DNA from 3 places in the Mesorhizobium robiniae genome. Region 1 is predicted to be linked to each of the others. Evidence: predicted binding sites of a transcription regulator. Region 1 holds the regulator's gene; each other region holds the start of a gene.
What was found. Region 1 encodes PhoB, which activates phosphate uptake and scavenging genes when phosphate is short. Its sites were predicted from a motif close to TGTCATNNANCTGTCAT; they were not measured.
Positions count from the first base shown of each region.

Region 2: the regulator PhoB is predicted to act here: its motif matches at 1,119-1,135, upstream of ABID19_RS10175 (PhoX family protein).
Region 3: the regulator PhoB is predicted to act here: its motif matches at 6,532-6,548, upstream of ABID19_RS19630 (alkaline phosphatase D family protein).

Region 1 is NZ_JBEPMC010000007.1:294,812-302,784, forward strand. Features, by position in the region: gene ABID19_RS21040 (PstS family phosphate ABC transporter substrate-binding protein) at 1-176, shown strand, start outside; gene pstC (phosphate ABC transporter permease subunit PstC) at 301-1,689, shown strand; gene pstA (phosphate ABC transporter permease PstA) at 1,682-3,295, shown strand; gene pstB (phosphate ABC transporter ATP-binding protein PstB) at 3,309-4,124, shown strand; gene phoU (phosphate signaling complex protein PhoU) at 4,162-4,866, shown strand; gene phoB (phosphate regulon transcriptional regulator PhoB) at 4,883-5,572, shown strand; gene ABID19_RS21070 (ROK family protein) at 5,771-7,018, opposite strand; gene xylF (D-xylose ABC transporter substrate-binding protein) at 7,287-7,973, shown strand, end outside.
Region 2 is NZ_JBEPMC010000003.1:409,073-417,045, forward strand. Features, by position in the region: gene ABID19_RS10165 (phosphatase PAP2 family protein) at 1-647, opposite strand, end outside; gene ABID19_RS10170 (hypothetical protein) at 660-998, opposite strand; gene ABID19_RS10175 (PhoX family protein) at 1,205-3,211, shown strand; gene ABID19_RS10180 (phosphatidylglycerol lysyltransferase domain-containing protein) at 3,492-4,529, shown strand; gene ABID19_RS10185 (ABC transporter permease) at 4,733-5,494, opposite strand; gene ABID19_RS10190 (ABC transporter ATP-binding protein) at 5,491-6,417, opposite strand; gene ABID19_RS10195 (phospholipase D-like domain-containing protein) at 6,763-7,973, shown strand, end outside.
Region 3 is NZ_JBEPMC010000007.1:5,844-13,816, forward strand. Features, by position in the region: gene ABID19_RS19590 (LemA family protein) at 1-440, shown strand, start outside; gene ABID19_RS19595 (TPM domain-containing protein) at 659-1,456, shown strand; gene ABID19_RS19600 (TPM domain-containing protein) at 1,465-2,103, shown strand; gene ABID19_RS19605 (GNAT family N-acetyltransferase) at 2,223-2,729, shown strand; gene ppa (inorganic diphosphatase) at 2,843-3,376, shown strand; gene ABID19_RS19615 (hypothetical protein) at 3,624-4,217, opposite strand; gene ABID19_RS19620 (TetR/AcrR family transcriptional regulator) at 4,363-4,980, opposite strand; gene ABID19_RS19625 (MFS transporter) at 5,058-6,341, shown strand; gene ABID19_RS19630 (alkaline phosphatase D family protein) at 6,621-7,973, shown strand, end outside.

The DNA of each region.
Region 1 (7,973 bases):
AGAAAGAGCATGTCGGCGTCATCCCCGGCATGCAAGAGTTCATCGCCGAGTATACCTCGGAGGGTGCATGGGGTCCTGAGGGTTATCTGGCCGACAAGGGCCTGATCCCGCTGCCGGACGCCGAGCGCGCCACGTGGGCCGAAAACGCCAAGGCCCTGAAGGGCATGGGCTCCTGATTTTTTTCGGGGGTCCGGGCAAATATCCGCTCTGACCCTCAAGCTCTAAAGCACAAAGCGCGGGACCAACGTCCCGTGCTTTGAGCCGGTGGATGGCCGGCGGTCGAGGGGACGTCCTAAAATCATGGTCGGTTATCTCGTTGTTCTTCTGTTAGTTTTGGCTGCTGCGGCCTATTGGATAGGCCGCACACGCGCTATTGCCAGTGTCAATGGCGACGTCGCGCGGCTGCATTCGCTGCCAGGCCAGCATGGCATGTTCCTGGCGCTTTTTGCTGCCGGTCCCGCGCTGCTTGCGATCGTTTTGTGGTCGATGGTGACGCCGGGAATTGAATCGTCGATCATCGCCGACCGCTTCTCCGCCGAGTTGTCGGGAATGGGCATTCCGCAAGTCGAAGCTTTCATCCGCGACGCTCGCGCGATGGCCTTTGGCGGGCTTGTCGGCTTCGCCGATCCCACGAAAGAGGCGGCCGCGGCCGTCTACAAATCGATTCATGCGACCAGCACCTGGATCATCTGGGGTATCGCGCTCATCCTGTTGGCGTCCGGATTTTACTGGGCCTATTCGCGCATCGCACAGGCCTACCGGGCGCGCCACGTGGTCGAGCGCGTTCTTCGCGCATTCTTGATCGCCTGTTCGGCGGTCGCGATCCTGACGACGATCGGTATCGTCCTGTCGCTTATCTTCGAATCCCTGCGGTTCTTCCAACAGGTGCCGCTCTATAAGTTCCTGTTCGGCACGCATTGGTCGCCGCAGAGCGCCTTCACCGGTGCCGGAGCGGAAGCCGGAGCGGTTAACCAGGACATTTTTGGCATGGTGCCGCTGTTTGCCGGCACGTTGCTCATCACCTTCATTGCCATGCTGGTAGCTGCGCCCATCGGGCTGATGGCTGCGATCTATCTTTCGGATTACGCTTCCAAAAGCGTCCGCGCGGTCGCAAAGCCGGTACTGGAAATCCTCGCCGGCATTCCGACTGTCGTCTATGGCTTCTTCGCCGCGCTGACGGTTGCACCCTACTTCCGTGGTCTGGGCGAAAGCCTCGGCCTCAACGTCGCGTCAGAATCCGCGCTCGCCGCAGGCGTGGTCATGGGCATCATGATCATTCCCTTCGTTTCCTCGCTTTCCGATGATGTGATCAACGCCGTTCCGCAATCGCTGAGGGACGGTTCCGCCGGCCTCGGCGCGACCAAGTCTGAAACCATCCGAAAGGTGATCCTTCCGGCGGCCCTTCCGGGTATCGTTTCGGCGATGCTGCTCGCCGTCAGCCGCGCAATCGGTGAAACCATGATCGTGGTCATGGCGGCGGGGCTGGCAGCTAATCTCACGGCGAACCCGCTCGAAGCCGTCACCACCGTGACGGTGCAGATCGTGACGCTGCTTGTGGGCGATCAGGAGTTCGACAGCGCCAAGACGCTTGCAGCCTTTGCGCTCGGCCTGGTGCTGTTCTGCATCACGCTTTCCCTCAACATCGTCGCTTTGCGCGTCGTCCAGAAGTACCGAGAGCAATATGACTGATGCGATCTCGTCATTCGGCGTCGTCGGACGCCCCGTCAGCATTCATACCGACGATGCCGCGAAGGCGCGGCTGAAGGGCCGTTACCGCACGGAAACGTGGTTCAAATGGCTTGGCGCCGCAGCCGTCGCGTTGGCCGGCCTCTTCCTTGTGCTGCTCCTGTCGACGATCGTCACGCAGGCGATTCCGGCGCTGCGGCAGAATTATCTGACGCTGCCGATCGATCTTTCGGCGGCCAAGGTCGACCCGGCGAAACTCGATGCCGTCAATTACGACGCCATCGCCCAGGAAGCGCTTACGGCAAAATTTCCGGATGTGACGAGCCGTCAGGACAAGCGCCTGCTGCGCGGGTTGATTTCCACGGGCACAGGCGTGTTCCTGCGCAAAGATATCGCTGCTGATCCGGGGATGCTCGGAAAAACGGTGGACTATGCGGTCCCACTTGACGATTTTGCCGATCTTTATCTCAAGGGTTTGCTTGCCGACGTCGGTTCTGACGAAGCAATTCCAACAAGCGTCACACCTTCGCAAACCAGCGGCGACATCGATCTGACCTTCGGCGACGATGCCATGCTGGCGCTGGCGCGCGGCCATGGTGCGACCGAGGGCGAAAACGGCATGCTCACGCTGACGAGCGGCGCGTCGTCGCTGCTGGTCGCGTTCAATGGCGGCACGGTCAAGCTGACCGCGCTGTCGCCTGGGGCGAACGGGACGGCGATCGCAAAGGGCACCGTGATCAAGGCGCTCGACAGCATGGCGCCCGCCGCGAGCGGCCAGGCATTCCTGCGCGTCATCAATACGCCGGAAGCATCGCGAAAGATTTCGGACAAGACGATCGTCTGGCTCGATACGCTGAAGAGCGCCGGCCTGATCGAAAGCCGGTTCAACTCGATCTTCTTCTTCACCGGCGCAAGCCGCGAGCCGGAACTGGCCGGTGTCTGGGGCGCGGTCGTCGGATCGTTCCTGACCATGATCGTGACGCTCGCCATCGCCTTCCCGATCGGCGTTTCGGCGGCGATCTATCTTGAGGAATTTGCACCCAAGAACCGGCTGACGACGATCATCGAAGTGAATATCAACAATCTGGCGGCGGTGCCCTCGATCGTCTTCGGCCTGCTTGGACTGGCCGTATTCCTGAATTTCTTCGGCCTGCCGCGCTCGGCCCCGGTGGTCGGCGGCATGGTGCTGGCGCTGATGACGCTGCCGATCATCATTATCGCCTCACGCGCTTCACTGCGCGCCGTGCCACCGTCGATCCGCGAGGCCGCGCTTGGCATCGGAGCGTCCAAGGTACAGACCGTATTCCATCACGTCCTGCCGCTGGCGATGCCGGGTATCATGACCGGCACCATCCTTGGAATGGCGCATGCGCTGGGCGAAACCGCGCCGTTGCTGATGATCGGCATGGTCGCCTTCATCGTCGACATTCCCGGCGGGTTCACCGATCCCGCGACGATCCTGCCGGTGCAGATATTCATGTGGGCCGATTTCCCGGAAGCTGGATTCCAGCAGAAGACTTCGGCGGCGATTTTGATTTTGCTGGTGTTTTTGGTCATCATGAATGCCATCGCGGTGATACTGCGCAGGCGCTTCGAGCGGCGCTGGTAAGGAGTTAGAGGATATGAACATCATGACGGAAGCCAGCGTCGAACAGAAACTGAGTAGCGGAACCAACGAACCTTCGATCAAGATGAAGGGCGAAAAGGTCTCTGTTCACTACGGCGAGAAGCGCGCTCTGTTCGACGTGGATCTCGATGTCCGCGAGAACCAGGTGACGGCGTTGATCGGCCCATCGGGTTGCGGCAAGTCGACCTTTCTGCGTTGCCTGAACCGAATGAACGACACGATCGACATCGCGCGGGTGAGCGGCAAGATCACGCTCGACAACGAGGATGTCTACGACCCGAAAATCGATGTCGTCGAGCTGCGAGCTCGCGTCGGCATGGTGTTCCAGAAGCCGAACCCGTTTCCGAAGTCGATCTACGAAAACGTCGCCTACGGTCCGCGCATTCACGGTCTGGCCAGGAGCAAGGCGGAGTTGGACGGCATCGTCGAATCGAGCCTGAAGAAGGCCGGCCTGTTCAACGAGGTCAAGGATCGCTTGCTCGAGTCGGGCACCGGCCTTTCCGGCGGACAGCAGCAGCGCCTGTGCATCGCGCGCGCCATCGCGGTGTCGCCGGAAGTGATCCTGATGGACGAGCCCTGCTCAGCGCTCGATCCGATCGCCACCGCCCGCGTCGAGGAGCTGATCGACGAGCTGCGTCAGAACTACACGATCGTCATCGTTACCCATTCGATGCAGCAGGCAGCGCGCGTGTCGCAGCGAACGGCGATGTTCCATCTCGGCTATCTGGTCGAGGAGGGCGCGACCGACAAGATGTTCACCAACCCCGACGACAAGCGCACCCAGGACTACATCACCGGCCGGTTCGGCTGAGCGGTCCGGCGGCGAATTCGAACACGAGGACAGCATCATGGGTGAACATACCGTCGCCTCCTTCGACGAGGAATTGGAACACATCGACAGGCTGATCCGTGACATGGACGAGCTTGCCGCCGCGATGGTAGCTGCGTCGATCCGCGCATTGCTCGCGTCAGACAATGCGATGGCGCAGCGCGTCGTTTCGGACGATGCCATCATGGATGCCCGGCAGCGCGAACTCGACGACAGCGCGATCACACTGATCGCCAAGCGGCAGCCGATGGCACAAGACCTGCGCGCCGTGGTTGGCGCAATCCGCATGGCCGGCGATCTGGAGCGCATCGGCGACCTGGCCAAGAACATAGCCAAGCGGGTCAGCGCAGTCGGACAGAGCGCCACGCCGCGTAATCTCTCGCACGGTATCGACGCAATGGCGGATCTCGTTCTCGAACAGCTCCGCGGCGTGGTCGAGCACTACGTGTCGCGAAACGCCAACGCGTTGAAGGAACTGCGCGCAGCCGACGAGAAGGTCGATGTCAAATACACGGCGGTTTTTCGCGAGCTCCTGACCTACATGATGGAGGATCCTCGCAACATCACCGCCTGCACGCATCTTCTGTTCTGCGCCAAGAATCTCGAGCGTATTGGCGATCATGTAACCAACATCGCCGAAAACGCCTACTATGTCGTGACCGGGCAGCAGTTGCCGGCGGATCGCCCGAAGCTCGACGAAACGACGACGGCGCCGGCGACATGACGGGGGTGACCGATCGATGATCGCGCCGCGCATCATGGTGGTGGAGGATGAAGAGCCGCTGGGCGTCCTCCTCCGCTACAATCTGGAATCCGAAGGCTATCAGGTCGAGGTGGTGACACGCGGCGACGAGGCCGAAATCCGGCTGCAGGAAAACGTACCCGATCTTCTGGTGCTCGACTGGATGGTGCCGGCGGTTTCCGGCATCGAGCTTTGCCGGCGTCTTCGGGTGCGTCCCGAAACCGAGCGGTTGCCGATCATCATGCTGACCGCGCGCGGCGAGGAGAGCGACCGGGTGCGCGGGCTCTCGACCGGGGCCGACGACTATCTGGTCAAGCCGTTCTCGACACCGGAATTCATGGCCCGGGTCAAGGCGCTGCTGCGCCGCGCCAAGCCGGAAGTGCTGTCCAGCGTGCTGAAGGTCGGCGACATCATGCTCGATCGCGAATCGCACAGGGTCTACCGCAAGAAGAGCGAGATCCGGCTCGGGCCGACCGAATTCCGGCTGCTCGAATTCATGATGCGGCACCCCGGTCGGGTCTTCTCGCGCAGCCAATTGCTCGACAATGTTTGGGGCGAGACGATCTACATCGACGAGCGCACGGTGGACGTCCATGTCGGGCGGTTGCGCAAGGCGGTCAACAATGGTCGCATGCCCGATGTCATCCGCACCATCCGCGGCGCGGGCTATGCGATCAGGGAAGACTAGGCTGATACTCCAGGTGATGCCGGCCCGCGAATGGCGATTTCCTGCGCTTCCGGCACGTACTTAAACGTTACGCTCCGTTCTGGTTCTCGGAAGCCACCGGTTTGGTTGTTTCGCGCCCGTCTTCGACTCCGGCGCGGCCTGACCTGAAACTCGACACATCCCAAGCCGCAATCCGCCTTTTTTCCTTGCCTTTCGAACTCAGGCTACGTCCTTCCTGATCGTGCCGGACTTTCCTTGCGCGCCCGGCGCGAAAATCTCCTGGTCGACGAAATTCAGCGCCTGCATGGCGCAGCCTTCGCGGATCAGCGGCAATTCGTTCGGCTCGGTGTCGAAGGAAATGGAACCCGAATGCTGGCCGCCGGCGGTCTGGGCGATGGCCTCGCGCAGGGCCGGCTCGATCAGGTCGAAGGCGGCAGCACTGACGCCGACCATGGCGACCGGCGCCGGATCGATCAGCGCAAACAGGCTGCCTAGCCCGAAGCCGAGCGCTTCGCCGGCCTTACGGTAGGCTTCGCGCTCCGGTCCGTCCGTCTCGCGCGCCCGGGCCGCCAGTGCCCGCATGTCGGCATCGCTGACATCGGCGACCGGTTCGGCATTCTCGCTCAGTTGCCTTGCATTGCGCCAGATGGCGTAGTTACCGGCATAGGCTTCGACGCAGCCGCGCCGTCCGCACCGGCAAAGCGCGCCGCCCGGCCGATGGATCATGTGCCCGAATTCGCCGCCTGAAGAATGGGTGCCGGTGAACAGTTCGCCCTTCAGCACCAGCCCCATACCGATGCCGTGTGAGAGCAGGATGGCGATGAAATCGTTGCGGTAGCGATCCGGGTCGCGCCAGCGCAGCGCCACGGCCATCATGTTGCAGTCGTTCTCCATGATGGCCGGGATGCCGAATTCGCGTTCAAGAATGTCGGCGAAAGCGATGTTCGTTTGCGGCGTGATCGGCGACCACAACATGGCGCGCGCATGCGAATCGGTAATGCCCTGGATCGCCAGTGCGATGCGGGCGACGCTTTGGACGTCGAGGTCGGGATCTTCGAGCCGTCGCCGGACGATGGCGACACATTCGCCGATCAGCTCGTCGCGCGACATGGTCAGCGTGTCCAGCCGGCGCTGTTCCTCGGCGACCACTTGTCCGGCATAATCGATGACGGCGACCGACAGGAAATTCAGCGACAACACGACGGCCAACACCGCTGCCGCTTCCGGATTGAGGCCGAGGCCGACCTGCGGCCGGCCGCGTTTCAGCGAAACGGCCTCGCTCGCTCTGCTCTCGGTCAGGATGCTTTCCTGGATCAGGTCTGAACAGATCGCCGATATGGTCGAATGGCTGAGGCCGGTGGTTGCCGCGATCTCGGTCCGCGATGGTTGGCCGGCCCGGCGTACGGCCGAAATCACCATCGCCCGGTTGCGGCGGCGCAAATCGTCATGACGGATTCCAACCGACATTCTGCTGCTTCCTCCCTGTCACCGCGGCGACTCATAAATCGGAAGCCGTCGATAATGTCGGACAAATAGTGGCAGAAGCAGAAGCCGCTGTCACGGTTTATTCCGAGGCTCGAAAAAAAGCCGGAAAGCCATCAAAATCCATCAGAATTGATGTTGACAGCGCTTCGGCGTTGGATCAGTGTTTTTTCGAGGCTCGAAAAAATAGGAGCCTTTATGCCGGCCCTCGGGTCAGTCTGGTCGCGCCGCACGCGGTGCAGGGAGGAATATCATGAAAAGATTCACAGCCGCCATTCTGGCGGGGGTCGCCATGTCGCTGACGCTCGCATCGGTCGCACAGGCCAAGGACAAGGTCATTGGCGTTTCGTGGTCGAATTTCCAGGAAGAGCGTTGGAAGACCGACGAAGCCGCCATGAAGGCGGCGATCGAGGCCGCCGGCGACAAGTATATTTCCGCCGATGCGCAGTCCAATCCCGGCAAGCAGCTGACCGATGTCGAAAGCCTGATCTCGCAGGGCGCCAATGCGCTGATCATCCTGGCGCAGGATGCCTCGGCCATCGGGCCGGCGGTGCAGAAGGCGCTGGACGAAGGCATTCCGGTCGTCGGCTATGACCGGCTGATCGAGAACAAGGACGTGTTCTACCTGACTTTCGACAACCAGGAAGTCGGCCGCATGCAGGCCCGCGAAGTGTTCAAGGTGAAACCGGAGGGCAACTACGTCTTCATCAAGGGCTCCGGCGCTGATCCGAATGCCGATTTCCTGTTCGCCGGCTCCATGGAAGTGCTCAAGGATGCCATCGACAGCGGCAAGATCAAAAATGTCGGCGAGGCCTACACGGACGGCTGGCTTCCCGCCAATGCCCAGAAGAACATGGAACAGTTTCTGACCGCCAACGACAACAAGGTCGACGCGGTGGTTGCCGCCAATGACGGCACCGCCGGCGGCGTCGTCGCGGCA
Region 2 (7,973 bases), on a different contig from region 1:
CACAGCATCGCCCAGGCGAAGCCGGCGCACCAGCCGGCCAGCACGTCGGACGGCCAATGAACGCCGAGGTAGACGCGGCTGATGCCGACCAGCACCGTCGTCAGCACTGCCAGCGACAGCACGTAGATCTTCGTCGTTCGCCCGGGCAGGAAGCGCGACGCCATGCTGCCCAGCGTCAAATATGTTACCGCCGACAGCATCGCATGGCCACTCGGAAACGAAAGCGTCGCCACGTCGGCGAGATGCGAGACCAACTCGGGGCGAGGCCTATCGATTCCGAGCTTCAGCGTACTCGACAAGGCCTGCCCGCCCGCCACCGCTACGAAAACGAGAAATGCCGGCCCCGGCCTGTGGATCAGCAGCAGATAGACGATCACCGCAGCGGTGATCAGCACGAGCACGCTGGCGCTGCCGAGGCTGGTGATGTCGCGCATCGCCCCTTCCAGCCATGGCGGTCCGATCGGATCGTCGGGCTGGCCCGCTTCACGGAAGGCAAGCAGGATTTCCGTGTCGAAGGCGTGCGGCGTGGCGTCCCGCGCCACCTCCATCAGTTCCTCGAACCCCCATAGTCCGCCGGCGATGACCAGTCCGGCCAGCAGCACCGGGAATTCGATCCAGCCGAGCAACTTGGTTGTGGTGTTCTTCATCGGCCCTCGCAATTACAATTTTTGCAGATAGGGTCCGAGCGTGATCAGCGCCACCGCTGCGACAGCGAGCACGATCCCGGCCGCCTGCAACGCATTGACGCGCTCGCCGAAGAAGACCAGTGCCACCACGTTCACGGACACAAGCTGGATCACCGCCGACAGGCTGAACGACACCGACATGCCGAATTCACGGATCAGCCTCAGCATGATCAGATTGCCCAGTGAATAGAGCGCCAAGGTCAGAATGATCTTGCCGAGGCTCGGCGCCAGTCCCCATTGCTTGGCCGCCGTCGCCGCCAGAAGGAAGATCACCGTCGAAATGCCGAGCTGCCCCAGTCCCCAAAAACTCACTTTTTGTCCCTCTCAAAGCGGTGCTTCCGTGCCTGCGGCAGATCTTGTTTCCGAAGCGTCGGTCGCGGTCAAGCGGGGCCGACCATAGACACGGAATCGGGACTGGAAATTGGCCGGCAACGTCATCAAACTGTGATCTGCTGGCGATAGCGGTCAGTCAAGCAAGACGCTCCAGCCATCCCAAAGAAGCCAGAGGCAAGCCCCCCATGACTGAACATCGCTCGTCTGAACATCGCGCCCCCGACGCCCAGTTCCGCACCAGCCTGCTCGAGGAAAACGATGGGCCAGGAACCAATCCCACCGACAACCGGACGATGGGCGAAATCATCGCCGCGCGTTTCTCGCGCCGTGGGTTCCTGCAGGGATCGCTCGCGGCGACCGCCATTGCCGTCACCGTCAGTCCGCTGGCGCTGATGCTTGCCGACGATGCCCGCGCCGCCACCGGCTCGGCCTTCACTTTCGACGAGATCGAGGCAGGCGTCGACGACAAGCATCATGTCGCGCCGGGCTATGACGCCGACGTGCTGTTGCGCTGGGGCGATCCGCTGTTTGCCGATTCGCCGGAATTCGATCCGACAAAGCAGTCGGCGCAGGCCCAGGAAAGACAGTTCGGCTACAACAACGACTATGTCGGCTACATCCCGCTCGACGGCTCGGCCGAGCATGGCCTGCTGGTGGTCAACCATGAATACACCAACCCGCATCTGATGTTTCCGGGTCTCGTCACCATCGTCGAGGGTGAGGCCAAGCAGGCGCCGCTGAGCAAGGAACAGGTCGATGTCGAGATGGCCGCGCATGGCGGCACCGTCGTCGAGATCCGCAAGGTATCAGGCAAATGGCAAGTGGTGCGCGACGGCAAGCTCAATCGCCGCATCACCTCCAACACCGAGATCGCACTGTCAGGTCCCGTCGCCGGCCATGACCGCGTCAAGACCAATGCCGACCCGACCGGCACCAAGGTCATCGGCACCGTCAACAATTGCGCCGGCGGCGTCACGCCCTGGGGCACCTATGTCATGGCCGAGGAAAACATCCACGGTTATTTCTCCGGCGAACTGCCGGCCGATCATCCGGAGGCAGCCAACTACAAGCGCCTGGGCATTCCCGAAGGCGCCTATGAGTGGGCGGCGCATTACGACCGTTTCGACCTTGGCAAGGAGCCGAATGAGCCGAACCGCTTTGGCTGGATCGTCGAGGTCGACGTCAACGATCCGAATTCGGTGCCGAAGAAGCGCACAGCCATGGGCCGCTTCAAGCATGAGGGTGCCGAATCGATCGTCGCCAAGGATGGCCGCGTCGTCTTCTACCTCGGCGACGACGAGCGCTTCGATTATGTCTACAAATTCGTCACCACAGGCAAATTCAACGCCGAGGACCGTGCCGCCAACATGGATCTTCTCGACGACGGCACGCTCTACGTTGCCAAATTCGCCGAGGACGGCACGCTTGAGTGGCTGCCGCTGGTTCACGGTCAGGGCCCGTTGACCGCCGAAAACGGTTTTGCCAGCCAGGCCGACGTGCTGATCGGGACAAGGCTTGCCGCCGATCTTCTCGGCGCCACCAAGATGGATCGCCCTGAGGACATCCAGCCCAACCCGACGACCGGCAAGGTCTACGTCATGCTGACCAACAATTCGAAGCGCAAGGCCGAGCAGGTCGACGCCGCCAACCCGCGCGCCGAAAACGCCTTCGGCCATATCATCGAGATCGTCGAGGACGGTGGCGATTTCACTGCTGCCAAGGGCAAGTGGGAAGTGCTGTTGAAATGCGGCGATCCCTCGGTGGCCGAAGTCGGTGCCACCTTCTCGACCGCAACGACCGCCAATGGCTGGTTCGGCATGCCGGATAATTGCGCCATCGATGCGGCCGGCCGGCTCTGGGTCTCGACCGACGGCCAGGGTCCGAAGGCGACCGGTCGCACCGACGGCCTGTGGGCGGTCGACACCGAAGGCGAGGCGCGGGCGACGTCAAAGCTGTTCTTCCGCGTGCCGATCGGCGCAGAAATGTGCGGCCCGCTATTCACGCCTGACGACCAGACCGCCTTCGTTGCAGTCCAGCATCCGGCCGATGGCGGCGAAGACTGGGAGCCTTTTGGCCGTCCCTCTTACTACGAGGACCTGTCGACCCGCTGGCCCGACTTCAAGCCCGATATGCCGGTGCGGCCGTCGGTCGTCGCCATCACCAAACAGGGCGGCGGCAAGATCGCGGTCTAGGGATCGGCTCGCTCCAAGGTCCACGCTGATAAATCGTGAAGGAGGGGTTTCGGTTCGGCCGAAGCCCCTCATTTTTATGCCCAATTGCCAGTTTAGCCCAATTGCTGGGCTTTCGTTCAATTCTCGCTGCTACCATTTCATGGTGTTCACCACCCCAGTTGCGCTCTATAGGGCACATGCGCGATATGATCGACAATCAGACCGCCCAATGAGATTGATTCGAAGCCCGCGAGCTGGCGGGTACTCCCAGTAGTGAAGCGCGGGACGCGGAATCTCGACAATGCCCTCCTTGCGCATTCATTTCGACCGCCTGCTCGAGGGCGCAGCGCCGAAGGTAGAGCGGCGGGAGCTGACGCATGTTCAGCGCCTGGCGCTGGTCCGCCAGCACGGCAATTTTTCGCTCGCCTATTCGACCGCCGTCCAGCGCAACCTTTCCTATTTCGGTGACGCTGACGGCTACATCGCCTTCGGCACCAAAATGAAACACCATTTCGCGCTCGGCGACCCGGTGGTCCATCCGCCCGATCGGCCCGACTATATCAAGCGTTTCGTTGAGGCCGCCGATAACCCGTGGTTCGTGCAGATCGGCGAACAGACGGCGCGTGTGCTGGCCGGGCTCGGATACCAGGTCAACCGTCTCGGCGTGGATACGCGGCTGGTTCTGCCAGCCCATGATTTTTCCGGAAAGCGCAACGAAACCGTGCGCTATTCCGAGCGTTGGCTGTTGAAGAAGGGGTTCTCCTTTGCGGAGGACAAGCGGACCATCTTTCTCGACGAGATCCAGCGGCTATCGCAGAACTGGCGGGCGGACCGCATCGTCAAACGATGGGAGATGGCCTTCCTCAACCGCCCTTTCAGCGATCATCTCGGCGTCGACATGCGCCGCTTCGTCTTGCATGGCCCCGATGGCGAGCTCGTGGCCTTGCTCGATTTCGATCCCCTGTTCAGCGGCGGCGAGGTGATCGGCTACACCACCTCGTTCAAGCGCAAGCATGTCGACGCCACGCCGCATGCCGAGATCGGTCTGACCAAATTCGCAGTCGACCGCTTCCGCGAGCAAGGCGTCTCCGTCGTCACGCTCGGCCTGTCGCCGCTCGTCGACATCGGACCCAGCGGATTTGCCGAAAGCGACTTCTGGCGCACCACCTTCCAGCGCGCCTATGGTTCGCCATGGATCAACCGGAGCAAGTTCAACCTGCAGGGGCAGGCAGCTTTCAAACGCCGCTTCCACGGCATCGAGGAGCCGACCTACATCGCCTTCCGCAAGGGTACCTTCATCGAGATGCTGGGATTGCTCCGCCTGATCAAGGCACTCTAGAGCAATTCCAGGAAAAGTGCGTAGCGGTTTTCCGTTCGGAATTGCGTAAAAACAAACACTTAGAGCGGGTCAGCGATTCTATCAAAAGCTGAACCGCTCTAGGTCCTCGACACAGCGGGCTTGATCGAAGCCTTCTCCCTTCGTCATCCTGGGGCGGAACGAAGCTCCGTCGCGGAGACCCTGGGGTGACGAAGTTGGGACCGTCAGTTCCGCAGCCGGTAGCCGGTCCTGAATATCCACGCGACGACCGCTATGCAGATAAGCAGGAAAACGACGGTCATGCCGAGGCTGATGCCGATCGAGACGTCGGACTTGCCGTAGAAACTCCAGCGAAAGCCGCTGACCAGATAGAGGACAGGATTGAACAGCGTCACCGTGCGCCAGATGCCGGGCAGCATATCGATCGAATAGAAGCTGCCGCCAAGGAAGGTTAGCGGCGTGATGATCAGCAGCGGCACCAGCTGCAGCTGCTCGAAGCTCTTCGCCCAGATGCCGATAATGAACCCGAACAGGCTGAACGTCACCGCCGTCAGCACCAGGAAAGCGAGCATCCAGAACGGATGCTCGATGGTCAGCGGCACGAACAGCGCCGCGGTCGCCAGAATGATCAGGCCGAGTATGATCGACTTGGTCGCCGCACCCCCGACATAGGCGATGATGATCTCCAGATAGGATACCGGCGCCGACAGCAATTCGTAGATCGAACCGACGAATTTCGGGAAGTAGATGGCGAAGGACGCGTTGGAGATCGACTGCGTCAGCAGCGACAGCATGATCAGCCCCGGCACGATGAAAGCGCCGTAGCTGATGCCGTCGATCTCGGTGATGCGCGAGCCGATGGCCGAGCCGAAGACGACGAAATAGAGCGACGTCGAGATGACCGGCGAGACGATGCTCTGCAGCACGGTCCGAAAGGCACGCGCCATCTCCATCTTGTAGATCGCCCAGACTGCTCGCAGGTTCATGCGTCCTTCCTCACCAGATTGACGAAGATCTCCTCGAGCGAGCTGTTTTGCGTGTCGATATCGCGGAACTGGATGCCGGCAGTCTCAAGGTCGCGGAGTAACGAGGCCACGCCCGGCCGTTCGCTCTGGTTGTCGTAGGTATAAGTCAGTTGGTCACCGTTCGGCGAAAGCTCCAGCGCATAGCGCGAAAACGTTTCGGGTATGATGGCAAGCGGGCTGCGCAGCTCCAGCAACAGCCGTTTGCGGCCAAGCGTGCGCATCAGTTCGGCCTTGTCTTCGACCAGCACGATCTCGCCGCGGTTGATGACGCCGACGCGGTCGGCCATCGCCTCGGCCTCCTCGATATAGTGCGTGGTCAGGATGATGGTGACGCCATCCTCGCGCAGCCGGCGCACCATCGCCCACATGTCCTGGCGCAGCTCGACGTCGACGCCGGCTGTCGGCTCGTCGAGAAATAGCACCCTCGGTTCGTGCGATAGCGCCTTGGCGATCATTAGCCGCCGCTTCATGCCGCCGGACAGGGTGATCGCCTTGGCGTCCTTCTTGTCCCACAACGACAGGTCGCGCAGCACCTTCTCGACGAAGGCGGGGTTGGCCGGCTTGCCGAACAGGCCGCGGCTGTAGCTGACGGTCGCCCAAACGCTTTCGAACGCATCGATGGTCAGTTCCTGCGGCACCAGCCCGATCAGGCTGCGCGCTGCCCGATAATCCCGGCCGATATCGTGGCCGTCCACTGTGACCGTGCCCGACGAGCGGTTGACGATACCGCAGACGATCGAGATCAGCGTCGTCTTGCCGGCGCCGTTCGGCCCGAGCAGCGCAAAAATCTCGCCGCGCTCGATATCGAGGTTGATTTCCTTCAGCGCCTTGAAACCGGTGGCGTAGGTCTTGGTGACCCCGGAAATGGAAATGATGGATGGCATGGCTGAAAACGGCTGCTTGAAAGGAGGTTTGTTGATTTTAATCCGCTGAATGTCGGTGCGCGCAGCCGGAAGTCAATGGCACTCCTGACAGTTCTGGACATTGGCATGCGAAGCCGCATCTTCCCCTGCCGCAATCGCGCGATCGCACGCCTAGTTTCGCCATAAAAGCATATTCCATGCTATAGTAGTAGCTACTTCGCTGTGTTCCGTAAAAACGATGAACAAGAGGGGGTTCTCGTGCATTTCAGGTCAAATTCTGTAGACGGCTATGTAATATATGCTGTCTCGGGCACAAACACTGTCTCTTTTGCTGTCGACTACCGACAGGCCGATACGGCGGGCCTGTTGGGTTTTGCGGTTGAGCGCTTCGACCCGAAGGAAGACGAGCGCTATTTCATGTACGGTTTCAAGGTGTTTCCGTCCGTAATTCCCTTTCCCGGCCAGGATATGATCGTCAGTACATATGACCAGCCGATCCAGAGCTTCGTCTGGGATGACTTCACCGCCAAACCAGGTCGCGAATATCGCTATTTCTTTCATCCGCTGAAGGGAAAACCGAGGAATATCGACCGCAGCGCAGCGCCGGTGGAGATTGGCATCCGCACCGAGCCGCTGTTTACCAAGGGCGAGCATGACATCTTCTTCAATCGTGGCGTCGCAAGCAGTCAGGCCTATGCGCGCCAGTTCGACAACAAGGCGCCGGACAAGATCACCGACCCGGTCAAGCGCCAGGCGGCGCTCGACTGGCTGAGCCGCGATCTAGACGAGGCCTTGATCCGCTTCATAGACGGCGTGCAAGCGGGCGATACGCTGCTTGGGTGTTTTTATGAATTCCGCTATCTGCCCGTCGTCAAAAGACTGACGGCCGCCGTCGAACGCGGGGTTATCGTCAAGCTGATCCTTGACGGCAAGGACAACGCCCATATCGACAAGAAGACGGGAAAGCTTGTCGAAAGCTTTCCGCTGGAGGACAGCAAGCGCACGGTGGCCGCCGCCGGATTGCCGGCAGAAAGCGTCGCCTGCTGGCGCGCCGCCAATCCAAGCGACATCCAGCACAACAAGTTTCTGGTGCTTCTGCGCGGCGACCCCGCGGTCGCAGAAGAGGTCTGGACGGGCTCCACCAATCTGTCGGATGGCGGGGTTCATGGGCAAACCAATGTCGGGCACTGGCTTCGCAACAAGGACACTGCCTCGGCGTTCAGCAAATATTGGAAACTGCTGGCAACCGATCCTGGCTCGTTGAAGGGCGACCCACGGGCCGAAGCGACAGCCAAAAAAGCGGCTTACCGCGAGGCGGTGATGGCGTTGCTGCCGACGCCTGGGAAGCTGTCGGAGATTCCAGCCGGAGTGACACCGATCTTCAGCCCGCGAAAGGGCGTTTCAGTTCTTGAGATGTATGTCGAGACGCTTGACGCGGCGGAATCGCTCGCTTGCATCACGCTCGCCTTCGGCGTCAACGCGCTGTTCAAATCCGCACTAGCAGACAATACGCGAGACAGCCACATCTCCTTCCTCATGCTGGAGAAGGAAGACAAGCCGGATCCGGAAAAGCCCGA
Region 3 (7,973 bases), 290 kb from region 1:
CGGTCAAGGGCTATGCCGCGCACGAGAAGGATACGCTCGATGCCGTGGTCGAGGCGCGCGCCAAGGCGACGCAAGTGACGGTGACGCCGGAAACGCTGAGCAATCCGGAGGCCATCAAGAATTTCCAGGACAGCCAGGCCGGCCTGACCAGCGCGCTGTCGCGGCTGCTGGCTGTGGTGGAGAATTACCCCGACCTCAAGGCCAACCAGAATTTTCTGGCGCTGCAGGCGCAGCTGGAAGGCACCGAAAACCGCATCGCGGTCGCCCGCCGCGACTATATCCAGGCGGTGCAGGAGTACAATCTGACGCTGAAGACCTTCCCATCGATCATCTGGGCGACCTTGTGGTTCCGCGGCAACCAGCCGTTCGCCAACTTCACCATCGAAGAAGACAAGATGCAGACGCCGAAGGTCGATTTCGGCACGACGCAGGGCGGGTGATCGGCACTTAGTGAGCGCAGTTTCTATTGACCTTGTACTCCGTCGCGCCCCCCTCTGCCCTACCGGGCATCTCCCCCACTTGGGGGGAGATTGGCAGCTTTGGCCTCACCGCCCATTCTGCAACGTTGGAGGTTGGCGAAAACAGCCGTGACAGCCGATCTCCCCCCAAGTGGGGGAGATGTCCGGCAGGACAGAGGGGGGCGCGAAGGAACACCAGCCTGGTATTCCTGTTTGTCGTTCTAAGCCTTCTCTTCCTCCCTCTCGCCGCGCTTGCCGCCGAATTGCCTGCGCTGACCGGGCGCGTGGTCGACAATGCCGGCATCCTCGATGCCGCGACCGAGGCGGCGCTGACCCGGAAGCTTGCGGATTTCGAAGCCAAGGGCTCGGACCAGATCGTCGTCGCCACCGTCCCCAGCCTCGACGGCGAGGAGATCGAGCCCTACGCCAACCGGCTGTTCCGCGCCTGGAATCTCGGCCAGGCCGGCGAGGACAATGGCGTGCTTTTGCTGGTGGCGCCGAACGACCGCAAGATGCGCATTGAGGTCGGCTACGGGCTGGAAGGCACGCTGACTGATCTGCACACCAAACTGATCATCGAAAACGACATGGTGCCGGCCTTCCGCGCCGGCGATTTCTCCGGCGGCATAGTCAAGGCCGTCGACGACATGATCATGGTGCTGGAAGGCAATCCCGAAGAGCTGGAAGCGCGCGGGACCCGCAACCAGCAGGCGCCGTTCAACGCCGACGATCTCTTCGTCACGGTATTCATCGCCATCTGGGCGATCATCTTCTTCGGCAGCATCGCCGCCTCCATCCTGCCGCCGATCTTCGGCCAAAAGATCGGACCTGGCCGCTATCGCTGGCTGGGCATGACTTTCGAGCCGAGCCGGCGGTCGTCCAGCGGTTGGTCTGGCGGCGGTTGGTCGTCGGGCGGGGGAGGCTGGTCGTCCGGCGGTGGCGGCTTTTCGGGCGGCGGCGGCTCGTCCGGTGGTGGTGGCTCTTCGGGAAGCTGGTGAGAGACAACATGGCGACACGACCGATCAGCCCTGAGGATCATGACCGCATCGCCGAAGCGATCCGCGCCGCCGAGACAAAGACCGACGGCGAAATCTACTGCGTGGTGGCCTATGCCAGCGACGGCTATTTCTTTCCGGCCGCCTTCATGGCCACGCTGGCCATGCTCGTCGTAAGCCTCGCGGTCAGTTACGGGCTGGAAGTGTGGTGGCTGTCGATCCGCTTACCGCATTTCGTCATTGCGCAGCTCCTGGCGATGGCCTCGGTGCTCGTTCTGTTGTGGGCGCTGCCCGGCTTGCGCATCCATCTGGTGCCGAGACGGCTGCGCTACCAGGCCGCGCACGCCAATGCGATAAAGCAGTTCCTTGCCCGCAACGTCCATCGCACCACGGCGCGCACCGGCGTGCTGGTCTTCGTCTCGATTGCCGAGCGCTACGCCGAAGTGGTCGCCGATAGCGGCATCGACAGCCGTGTCGGCCAGGATGTCTGGGACAGTGTCGTCCGCGACCTTACCGCGCATGCCGGCGACGATCGTCTCGCCGATGGCTTCATCAAGGCAATCGAAGCGACGGGCGCGGTGCTGGCCGAGCATTTCCCGGTCTCGGCCGGCGACAGCAACGAGCTCGACGATCATCTGGTCGAAATCTGAGTTCGTTACGAACGGGGTTCATTCAGCGTTCAACGGCACCTCGATGGCCTGTGCGAAAGCCTGGGAGCCGCTGACCGGACTCTTGCAATCGGGCGATGCGGGTTTATGGTTAACCAATCATGAACACGCTGAGCATCGACATCAGGAAAGCCGAGCCGCGCGACGCAAGCGCCATCGCCGACGTGCACCTGCTGGCCTGGAGCGGCGCCTATGCCGGCATCATCCCGCACCGCACGCTGACATCGATGATCAACCGCCGCGGCGCCGACTGGTGGGCGAACGCCATCCGTCGCGCCGCCACCGTTCTGGTCGTCGAGATCGGCGGCAAGATCGCCGGCTACGCCACGATCGGCAAGAACCGCGCCCGCGAGCTCAAGCAGCAGGGCGAGATCTACGAACTTTACGTGCGCCCGGAATATCAGGGCATCGGGCTCGGCAGTCGGCTACTCTCAGCCGCACGAGCGCGATTGGCCGACCACGGGCTGAAGGGGATGGTGGTGTGGGCGCTGGAGGACAATCAGAACGCACTCACCTTCTATGCCGGCGCCGGTGGCCGCGACGTCGCCGAGGGCGTCGAGATCTTCGAGCAGAAGGCCCTGAAGAAGGTCGCCTTCGTCTGGGAATGACGGCTCAACACGCCTCCCGCTAAAGCCCTCAGTCTGTCTTCAGTACCATTCGCCGCATTGCACCATGCGCCGCCGCCCGCTATCGGTCTCCAATCGAAAGAGGGACAAAAACCATGCGTATCGAAGCCATAGCCATCGGAAAGAACCCGCCGGAGGACGTCAACGTCATCATCGAGGTGCCGATCGGCGGCGAGCCGATCAAGTACGAGATGGACAAGGAGGCCGGCACGCTGTTCGTCGACCGCTTCCTGCACACCTCGATGCGCTATCCCGGCAATTACGGCTTCGTGCCGCACACGCTGTCGGGCGACGGCGACCCGATCGACGTGCTGGTCTGCAATACGCGCGCGCTGGTGCCGGGCTGCGTCATCAATGTGCGGCCGATCGGCGTGCTGGTGATGGAAGACAATTCCGGCCAGGACGAGAAGGTCATCGCGGTGCCTTCGCCCAAGCTGACGCTACGCTACCAGAACGTCACCGAATACACGCAGCTGCCTGACATCACGCGCGATCAGGTTCAGCATTTCTTCGAGCACTACAAAGACCTCGAACCCGGCAAATGGGTCAAGATCGAGGGTTGGCACGATGCCGCCTACGCCAAGAAGATGATCGTCGAGGCGATCGAGCGGGCGAAGGCGAGCAAGTAGGCCAAGGCCCGAAGGACGAACGATGGGCCGTCGCAACCGTTGAGGTTGGCCAAAGCCCCTCAGCCTCGTCATCCTGGGGCGGAGCAAGGAGCGTAGCGACGCAGCGCAGACCCCTGGATCCATTCCGTGACGTCAAAGTGCCGCTACGGTGCAGAATTCTGGTCCGCTGCGCACTTCGGTTGATGTCACGGAATGGATCCCAGGGTCTGCGCTCCGCTTCGCGTCGCTCCGCCCAGGGATGACGAAGTCAGTTATCGACGCGCCCGAAGGCTGGGACGTCGCCGACCGTCACGCGCATGTCCGTGCCACAGACGAAGCTCCGCGCCTTCTCGTCGGCGAGCTTGCGCGCCTCATCGTTGGCGGCCGGATTGCCGGTGGCCAGCACCAATGCGACCGTACAGCCCTCATACTTCTCCGGCTGGGAGACCTTGGCGACGACCAGCACCTCGGTCGATTTGTTCTCGTCCTCGGGATTGCTGATCGAGCGGCGGTGGATGACGGCGAAGGGAACGGCGAGATCGCCGTTCGTCTCGATGCGCCATTCGAGTTTGGGTCCAGCCGAATTGAAGCCGACGAAGCTCTCCCAGACCGTGGTCATGTCGCTGGACGGAAAACCATAGAAAAGCGATTCGCGCGCATCGTCGTAAGCGATCAGCACCGGGTAGCCGCGATAGCCCGAACAGGTGAGGCTCGCCCAGTCGCCATCGCCTTCCTCTGCCTGCGCATAGGTCACACAGTCCTTCTTCGCGTCGAGATCGGTGTAGGCGCTGGAAATATCGCCGGCCTGGGCAGCCTGGCTGAGGGCGGCGAGGGCAAGCGGGATCATCAAAAGAGCACGCATCGCAGGCAACTCCGTTTCGGGCTGCCGCAGCGTATCGCATGACCGCGAAAATCGAAACCGATTTCGGAAAGGATCATGCGCAGAATCAAAGTGTTACAGCGTCCTTTGCGCGTCCGAAAGGACGCGCGGCGCTGTAATCCAAACGCTATTTCTTCAAGCTCGCTTCGATCAGGAGGTCGGCGTTGCGGGCGACGGATTTCGCCGGTCCGCCGGCGCCGAACAGCTGCCCGCTGATATAGGCGCCCTCGATCAGAAGCAGCAGCCCGTCGCCCAGCGTATCGGCGTCGCCGGCACCCATCGCCGCCGCCATGGCGCGCAGGCGTCTTCGCAATTCCTGCTTGTTGGCCTCGCTCACCACGCGGGCCGGATGGCCGTGCTCGGGATATTCGACGGCCGCATTGGTCATGCCGCAGCCCCGGTAATCGGGTTTTTGCGTGCGCTTGCCGATGCGGGTCAGGAAAGCGGCGATCTGCGCGCGCGGATCGCCGGGATGGGCAGCCACCGCCTCGTCGAAGCGGGCCCAGAACTCGAGGTCGTATTGCCGCAGATAGGACGCCGCCAATTCGTCCTTGGAGGGAAAGCTGCGATAGAGGCTGGGCTTGGTGACGCCGGCACGCCGTACGATCTCGTCGACGCCGATTGCCCTGATGCCTTGCCGATAGAACAGGTCGCGGGCCACGCGAAGGATTTTCTCGCCGGCCCTCGGCAAGGCTAACGCGCGAGGGTCCTTGATGGACGTTTCAATATTTTTGTCCGATGGCATGCAACAACTCGCTTGACAATGTTACTGACCGGTACGTATTGATGGCCTCAAGCAATTGCAACGTACCGGTCAGTAACATGATAGCTCAATCTCGCCCGTTTGGCCAGCGCTACGCTTTCGTCGTGGTCGCCGTCATTTTCCTCTGCCTGTTGATCGCAGCAGGTCTCCGGTCGGCACCGTCGGTCATGATGCTGCCGCTGGAGGAGAGTTTCGGCTGGCGGCGCGATGTCGTCTCGCTCGCCGCGGCGATTGGCATCTTTCTCTACGGCCTGACCGGGCCGTTTGCCGCGGCACTGATGGAACGGATCGGGCTGCGCCGCACGCTACTGGCTTCGCTGGTGGTGATGTCGGGCTCGACGGCGCTCAGCCTGTTGATGACCGAGCCGTGGCACCTGCTTCTCACCTGGGGCGTGTTTTCGGGCGTCGGTTCCGGCGCGGTCGCCACGGTGCTTGGCGCCACCATCGTCAACCGCTGGTTCAAAACCAATCGCGGCCTAGTGATGGGATTGATGTCGGCCTCCGCCGCCACCGGCCTGCTGGTGTTCCTGCCGCTGCTCGCCGCGCTCGCTCAATGGGGCGGCTGGAAGCCGGTCGCCATCGCCATCGCGGTCGCCACTGCCTGTCTGGTGCCGCTGGTATGGCTGCTGGTGCCGGAGCGTCCGGCTTCTATCGGCATGGTGCGCTACGGCGCTGACGCCGACGACGTGCCGCCGGTTCCGCCGGCCTCGCAGGGCAATTTCCTCTCGCACACGCTCAGCACGCTGCGCCGTGCCGCCGGCACCCGCGTGTTCTGGTATCTGTTTGCCACCTTCTTCATCTGCGGCTTCACCACCAATGGACTGGTCGGCACGCACCTGATCGCGTTTTGCGGCGACATGGGCATCGGCCAGGTGCAAGCCGCCGGCCTGCTGTCGCTGATGGGCATCTTCGACCTGATCGGCACGACGCTGTCGGGCTGGCTCACCGACCGCTTCGATCCCCGCAAGCTGCTCGGCGTCTATTATGCGATCCGCGGCCTGTCGCTGATCTATCTGCCCTATTCCGGTTTCTCGTCGACCAGCCTGATCATCTTTGCCGTGCTCTACGGATTGGACTGGATCGCCACCGTGCCGCCGACACTCAGACTGTCGAACGAGGCGTTCGGCGACCGCAGCGGGCCGATCGTCTTCGGCTGGATCGTCGCCGGCCACCAGGTGGGTGCGGCGACCGCCGCTTTCTTCGGCGGCACCATGCGTGAATTGCAGGGCAATTACGAGCTTGCCTTCCTCATAGCCGGCATGACGGCAATAGCCGCAGCCTGTATCTCGCTGTTGATCAACACCAGTAGGCCGGCATTCGACCCGGAACCGCAAGCGGCTTAAGGTGTGACGGCTGAGCGCTAATCTCCCCCCTCGAGGGGGAGATGGCCGCGAAGCGGCCAGAGGGGGTCGGTCCGACCGGGCTCGGCCCCATATTGCAGACGCATGAGGTCGGCGCTCCACGCGAGACGACCCCCTCTGTCGCCTCCGGCGACATCTCCCCCTCGAGGGGGGAGATCGCCTGCTTGTCGATTGTCAGAAAACCTTCATGGTTTCGAGATGCGGCTGAAACATTGACCCTGGAGCTTGGCGGCGACGTTCAACGCCATCCAGGAGACAGCCATGAACAAGATTTCGCGCCGCGCTTTCGTCACGTCGGCGAGCGCCATTGGCCTCGTCGGCGCCTCGGGCCTCGCGCTGCCCTACTATTCGCGCGCCAATCAGCGGCCGGCATTCACCCATGGCGTCCAGTCCGGCGACGTCGACGCAACCAGCGGCATGATCTGGACGCGCACCGATCGCCCGTCGCGCGTCATGTTCGAAGTCTCCTCGACCGAGAATTTCGCCAACGCCGTCCGCCTTGCGCCGCTCGATACCTCGCCGGCAAGCGACTACACGGTGAAGCGGCTGCTCACCGACCTCGCCTCCGATCAGGACATCTTCTACCGCATGACAGCGGCCGATCTCGCCGACATCAACGCCGTCTCCGAGCCGATCGTCGGCCGTTTCCGCACGGCGCCGGCCTCGAAGCGCAATATCCGGTTCGCCTGGTCGGGCGACACCGCCGGCCAGGGTTGGGGCATCGACGAAACCGGCATGAAGACCTACGCCACGATCGGCAAGCATACGCCCGACTTCTTCCTGCATTCCGGCGACACCATCTATGCCGACGGCCCGATGAAGGACGAGGCGGACCTGCCCGGCGGCGGCAAGTGGAAGAATACTGTTCTCATCGACGAAAAGCGCAAAGTTGCCGAGACGCTGGACGAGTACCGGGGTCAGTGGAAGTACAATCTGATGGACAGGAACGTGCTGGGGCTCAACGCCATCTGCCCGACCTTCTACCAGTGGGACGACCACGAGGTGGTGAACAACTGGTCGGATTCGAAGGACCTGAGCGCCGACGACCGCTACTCGGAAAAATCCATTCATGTGCTGGCAGCACGCGCGGCACGCGCCTTCCACGAGATGACGACGATCCGCTACGAGCCGTCGGAACCCGGCCGGGTCTATCGCAAGATCGCCTATGGGCCGTTGCTCGACATGTTCTTCCTCGACATGCGTTCCTATCGCGGCGCCAATGGCCCTGGCATGCAGGATACGGTGACGCCGCAATCGCGCCTCCTCGGCGAGCAGCAGACGAAGTGGCTGAAGCGCGAACTGGCAAATTCCAACGCGACCTGGAAAGTCATCGCCGCCGACATGCCACTCGGTCTCGTCGTCTGGAACGACGCCACGGAGAAGGCCGGCGCCGAAGCCGTCAGCAATGGCGACAATGGCCCGGCCAAGGGCCGCGAACTGGAAATTGCAGACCTTCTTCGCTATATAAAGAACGCTGGCATCAGCAACACCGTCTGGTTAACCGCCGACGTGCATTACACGGCGGCGCATTACTACAATCCAGACAAGGCGCAGTTCCAGGACTTCAATCCGTTTTGGGAATTCGTCTCGGGTCCGCTCCATGCCGGCACGTAT